Regions from separate parts of the Bacillus spongiae genome, predicted to be linked through region 1. Evidence: riboswitches for the same ligand, from Rfam matches in the RefSeq annotation. Region 1 holds a riboswitch; the other holds the start of a gene.
What was found. A riboswitch is a leader RNA that binds a small molecule or an ion and turns the genes downstream of it on or off. The one in region 1 is predicted to bind cyclic di-GMP.
Positions count from the first base shown of each region.

Region 2: linked by a shared signal. The riboswitch ahead of WAK64_RS18900 (anti-repressor SinI family protein) and the one ahead of WAK64_RS10745 (EAL domain-containing protein) in region 1 are both predicted to bind cyclic di-GMP.

Region 1 is NZ_JBBAXC010000007.1:202,207-205,365, forward strand. It holds gene ade (adenine deaminase) at 1-1,162, opposite strand, end outside; purine riboswitch at 1,208-1,309, opposite strand; cyclic di-GMP riboswitch class I at 1,684-1,772, shown strand; gene WAK64_RS10745 (EAL domain-containing protein) at 1,825-2,664, shown strand; gene WAK64_RS10750 (GGDEF domain-containing protein) at 2,723-3,159, shown strand, end outside.
Region 2 is NZ_JBBAXC010000020.1:22,820-25,978, forward strand. It holds gene WAK64_RS18890 (hypothetical protein) at 1-96, shown strand, start outside; gene WAK64_RS18895 (helix-turn-helix domain-containing protein) at 123-494, opposite strand; cyclic di-GMP riboswitch class I at 1,120-1,212, shown strand; gene WAK64_RS18900 (anti-repressor SinI family protein) at 1,243-1,398, shown strand; gene WAK64_RS18905 (helix-turn-helix domain-containing protein) at 1,409-1,729, opposite strand; gene WAK64_RS18910 (YwpF family protein) at 1,823-2,275, opposite strand; gene ssb (single-stranded DNA-binding protein) at 2,517-2,900, shown strand; gene WAK64_RS18920 (hypothetical protein) at 2,911-3,087, shown strand.

The sequences.
Region 1 (3,159 bases):
TTGAAGATGTGGTTTTAATTTCTAATTGTTTAGTCGTTAAGTTTGGCAGTTGAACGGTATGAGTTAATGAATGCTTTGCAGGTGTTGATGAAATTGATTCTCCAACATATTTTCCTTCGGATGCTACAAGTTTGCCTGCTTTATAGACACTTGTGATGTTGAAGGAGTCAAGGTTATCAACGAACATTAAATCAGCCTCAAACCCTGGTGCTACAGCCCCTTTTGTCTGAAGGCCATAACATTGAGCTACATTGAAGGAGGCCATTGTCACCGCTGTGATGGGTGCTAAACCAAGCTGGATAGCAAGCCTCACATTGTGATCGATGCTACCTTCTGTAATAAGGTCATCTAAGTGCTTGTCATCTGTACAAAACATACAACGTGACATGTTATGAGGTGTCACAACATTAAGTAAAGCTGATAAGTCCTTGGCGACAGAGCCTTCTCGAATTAATAGATGCATTCCTCTTTGCAGACGTTCCTTCGCTTCTTGAATAGTTGTTGCTTCATGATCAGTTTGGATTCCAGCAGCACGATAAATATTAATACCATCACGATCCAAACCAGCTCCGTGACCATCAATTTGAGATGTCATCGTAAGCTTATCGAGAATAGAACTTTCTGCTGATTTAACGGAAGGAAAATCCATCACCTCCGCTAAACCGAGTACTTGCTTTTTCTGTAGAAGAGGTTTGAGATCTTCTGCCAGTAGTGTCGCACCATTATGTTCAAACGGCGTTGCTGGCACACTTGATGGGAGCATAAAAAATATTTCTAATGGAAGATTTTCTGAATTACTAACCATATATTGTATCCCCTCAACTCCAGAAACATTGGCAATCTCATGCGGGTCTGTGATAATCGCTGTGACACCATGTGGAAGGACTACTTTCGCAAATTCAGAGGGTGAAATTAATGAAGATTCAATATGCACATGAGCATCAATGAAGCCCGGGCATATATACTGATTTTTTGCATCGATGATTGTCTTCCCATCATATTCTCCAATGCCAACGATCATACCATCATGAATAGCGATGTCTCCAGTAAGCAATTCACCATTAAATACATCTACGATTTGTCCGTTCTTAATCACGACGTCAGCTAGTATGTCTTTACTTGCTGCTTTTATGAGTTGGGTAAGCTGTTGTTTCTTCTGCATAAAAAACCTCTCCTTCTCTAGACGTATGAGGAAGGAGAGGTCATAGGAATATTCTCTCTTCCTCGTAGTCAAACAATTTACGGTAGTTTGGTAGAAACTTTTGGACCATATTTCCAAGGTTATACGAGGTAGTAATTATTTTCTTTAAAAAGTATATTGTTAAACATTCTATCCAGTCAGCTATTGACTGTCAATCTTTTTTGGGAAATCTCTAATAAATAGAGTATATTCCAGTATAAGGAATGCACATAAAAACTATAAGATGATTAGCTATTGAAAGGGTGGGGTGTCCTATATAAGAGCGATTTCAGGTGTCATTACATATGAAAAGGATTTTTAATAATAATTTTTGAATAATAGAGTGATAGTAAAGATAGGTATTTCAATAAAATTAATTGTCTTTTATTTCCAATAAATGTGCTATTTAATAATGTAAATTATAGTAGTAATATGTGGTTATTTATCGTTGAAAGTGTATTCAATCACTGTCATTTATGGTAGAATAACCCTAGCTAAAAGAATATGTAAATGGGCAAACTAATTGAAAAATTAGGACGCAAAGCTAAAGGGGCTAACGCTATGTTATGAGCAATGCCAGCCAGTTGCGAAATTCAAAGGAATCGATTTTTATTGCTGCCCATTTTTTGAGGTAGCTATTTTTTATGGATTTGGCAGTTGATACAGAACCACATAAGTGGTTCACCCTCAATTTAGAGAATATTCTTATAAAAAGAGAAGGAGCGACAGAGATACTTATGATGAATGTTCCAATTGAGAAAATCGTTAAAGAGAGGTTATTCACACATGTCTTTCAACCCATTCACATTGTTCATACGGGGGAGATTACCGGTTACGAAAGTTTAATTAGATGTGAGTATTTTTCTTCCCCTACTGCACTATTTCAAGAGGCAGACAAAAAAGGACTATTGTTTGAACTTGATTGTGCTTCTATGTTAGAGGCAATGAGAGTGTACAAGTTTCACTACAGAAATGAATTAATCTATCCAAGGTTATCCGTCAATATTCTTCCATCTACGCTGCTCAATCCTTCCTTTAAATCCTTCTTAGAAGAAGCCATTGTAGATGTACAATTTCCGATGAACAGAATGGTATTCGAGATTAATGAAGCGGAAGCAATTCCTCATCTTGAAACATTAAATGACAGTATTCATGATTTAAAAAGTATAGGAGCGCTAGTAGCGCTGGACGATTTAGGAAAGGGACAATCTTCGATTCGTTCAGTTATTGAATTAGAGCCAAATATTATCAAGCTTGATCGTTATTTTGGTAAAGATTTATCTAAACACGCTCGTAAACAACATTTTCTAAAAAGTCTTGTTTATTTTTTAGCAAGGGACCATATCGTGTTAGAAGGAATCGAGTCAGAAGAAGATCTAGAATGTGCAAGGAAAATAGGCGTACACTTCGGACAGGGGTACTACTTAGGGAAGCCACATTCTGTAGAAAAATGTGAATCATTTCCGTTAAACTTTTTACCATAACAAGAAAATCCTACATCCTAGCGGTAAAAATAATTCTTAGGAATAGGTGATTTGATATATGAAAAGTCATGGGCGTACGCTAGTTCTATTTTTTATAACAGGTTTTATATTATTGTTTATCGCAAGTAGATATTATGACTTTAGTAGTATGTTTGCAATTGAAGTAATAAACATTAGCCTTGTTATTGCGTTTAGTTTACTTTGTATTCTAGGTTATTTATTGGCTTATTACTACGATAAATATCGCTATATAGCAAATATTGATGTTTTAACAAAGGCGTATAATCGCTATTATTTTTTGAAGGCTTTTGAAAAGAAAAAAAAAGCAGAGGCTCCTTTTTATATAAAGTTAATTGATCTAGACGATTTTAAAAGAATAAATGATCGTTATGGGCACCAAAAAGGTGATGAAGTATTGCAAACAATCGCTAAAGTATTGTTGGCTTGTTTTCAAGATAAAGGCGTAGTTGCTCGATGGGGAGGGGATGAATTTGT
Region 2 (3,159 bases), on a different contig from region 1:
GACCAAGATTTAAATGAAGATACAAACGTCGAAGATAATATGGATGTAGGTCCAGAAGAGGAAGAAGAAACTGAAGAAACACGTGAAACTGAGTAGTTAAAAGCAGGGGAAACCCTGCTTTCTTATTTTACTGGAAAATGCCTAATGGCTGAATCCTTTTTAATACGGTCATGCTTCTGGCTGTACATAAGGTCGGTAAACTTAATAAATTCTTCTTTAGTTAGACCATTTTCAACAGCATCATTTAGTAAAGATAACCAAGTTTGGTCTACTTTTTCTTCCTGAATAGATGTCTGTTGTTCCATCACAATAAAATCCCCCAGTGGCAAATCAAGTGCTTCACTTATGCGATTTAGAACGTTAAAGGACGGATTGCGCTGGATTCCTCTCTCGATGGAACTAATATAAGACTTAGAAACCTGTGATTTTTGGGCCAGTTCATTAATTGAAAATCCTTTTATTTTTCTCATTTCCCTTATTTTTTTTCCTACCATCTCTTTTCCCCTTTTATTGTCTAATATGTTCATTATATAGAACGTTAATCATTTTTGAAAGAGGATAAAAGGATGAAATTGCAGTAATAATTGAAAAATTGTTCATTATAATGAAAAAAACCTTTCAGAATTTCCGTCAATTCGTTATAATGAAACAAAGTTCTTATTGGTGAACGTGCCGTACTTAGCAAATGACCATCTAAAGTGCGACAGATTATGCAAAAGAAAATTTGTAGAGATGAAACTAGACAATAAAATGAGGTGGAAGCAGGATTATGTATAAAAAATTATGCTCACGTTGTAAAAGACCTTCATTTAGTGCTTCAGAACTTGGAGATTGGATGTGTCCAATATGTGGTCAGGACCTAACGGATGCTTCGTTTTTGGATGCAAATTCTTCCTCGTTCAAATCAATTAGTTACATACCTATTCAAAAAAAGTTAGAAGCTTACAGAAAACAAATAAATAAAACTCAATAATAGCATTGGTAATAATTTGGATGGAAGCGTGTCAATAAATAGCATAATTTGACGATAAAAGTCAAAAAAAATTTAGTATTAAAGACAAAAAGTTACAAAAAAACATTAGATTAATATGTATAATAGGTACATATTAATCGTACGTATCAGTTCAAGGGCAAACCCATTGAAAGATGGGGACGCAAAGCCTCAGATCTACGACTGTCATTATGATTAGTTAAGATGGCTGGGTTGCCTGAAATACATAAGTATTTTAGGAGGTATGGAAAGTGGTTAAAGCAGAACTAGACCTTGAATGGTTGCAATTAGTACAGGAAGCATTGGAGAAGGGAATTACGAAAACAGAAATTAGAGATTTTCTTAAAACGCATAAGATATCACAAAATAAGAATATAGAACCGGTAATATCAAAAAGTCTTGCATAACTGCAAGACTTTATTTTTGTTCTTTGCGCCATTTATTAAATTCGATAAACTCTTTAAATTGTTCTTTTGTAATACCAGAAGTCATCGCTTCTTGAGCGATATCTACCCAATCGGGATCTAATGCATTTGGTTGTTTTGAATCAAATAATAGAGAATCAATGGATACATTTAATGCAGAAGATATCTTCTCGAGAAATTGAACAGATGGGTTCTTTTGCAGATTGCGTTCAATTGCACTTAAATATGATTTTGCAACGCCTGCTTTGTCTGCCAATTCGGTCATGGACATTTTCTTTTCTTGTCGAAGTAGTTTTACACGCTCGCCTATCATAATAGAGACACCTCGTGATATTTTTATAATCGCTTTTATATATTAAATTAACACATGTTTTTAATAAAGAACAAGGGGAGGAAATAAATTTTTTTAAAATTGTTTGGAGGACTCTTCATTTCCACTTGAAGTAAGCTTAGGTTTATATCTCATTTTTTTTCGAAAGGTGTCAATTAAATGCGCTCCATTAAGCCCTTGTTCTACAAGGTCCTTAAGAAGTAGCTCTGCATAATCTTTCGGCACTTTTTTTAAATGACCCTCCATCAATATGCTTATTTTCCCGTCAATTTGTTTAATCCCTCTTATATGTATGTAGAAAGAAGCAGGATCGTTTTGGGCATGAGTAATGACCACCCGAATTTCTGTATCATTTTTTCGTTGTTGAATGTCTCGGAGGTAGTCGTAATATTTTAGAGAGGTAAACGCTTCAATTAACCAAGTACCTTTCATATCTTCTTTATTAATAATTAATCCATCTTTAATATCAATCGTCTTAATTTCTTCATCATCTACGACTTGAAATGTAATAATTTTGAATGTTTTCATCTTGATCCTCCTTGTCCAACAATTTATAAAAATTATATCATAGTAAAAACTGGAACACACCATAAGAAAATAAATGAACTTTGTTACATTAAGATAATCAATGAGTTATTTTCAAGAAAAAATAAAAATTCCCCTAGAAGAATTTTTGTTTTTTGTAGTGAAATTAGTTTGAATTATCTAAATTTACAATTTTACTCTTTTTTTAGCTCCTGTTACAATATTGGTAGAAAGGAGGGGAGAAATGATAAATCACGTGACTCTCGTTGGTCGTTTGGTGAAAAATCCTATTTTAAAGAAAACAAAAGATGGGAAATCAGTAGTCAATGTGACGGTAGCGGTCAATAGACACTATCGAAATCGTTTGGGTGAATATAATACTGATTTTGTATTATGTACCCTTTGGAATAAAATAGCAGAAAACACCGAGAAGTATTGTCAAAAGGGCTCGATCGTCGGCATCGTGGGGAAAATTCAAACGAGGAACTATGACAATAGTGAAGGAAAACGAGTATACGTCACAGAAGTGTTAGGTGAAAGTATTCAATTTTTGAGTAAAAATGATAGACAAGCTAAAGAAGAAATGGATGAATCCGTTTTTTCTCCGGTAGAAGCCATTCTTCCATAAGGAGGTTCAAATGATTTCAAAAGAAAACAGGATGGAAAAATTAGAAGAGTTAATGGGAGAATTTATCGTCAAGCTAGGATTAGTACGTTCAGAACTAATTCAGTTGCAACTTAAAGTATCTAACCTCGAGAATCAACCTTCACCACCCTTTCCTTCATTTCCAATCATTCCGATGGTAAAAAAATAAAGAATCACCTTTTTGTTTCCTCATTAATCCTCCAAAATAGAAAGAGAAAGAATCCTACCCAATGTTTTCTCC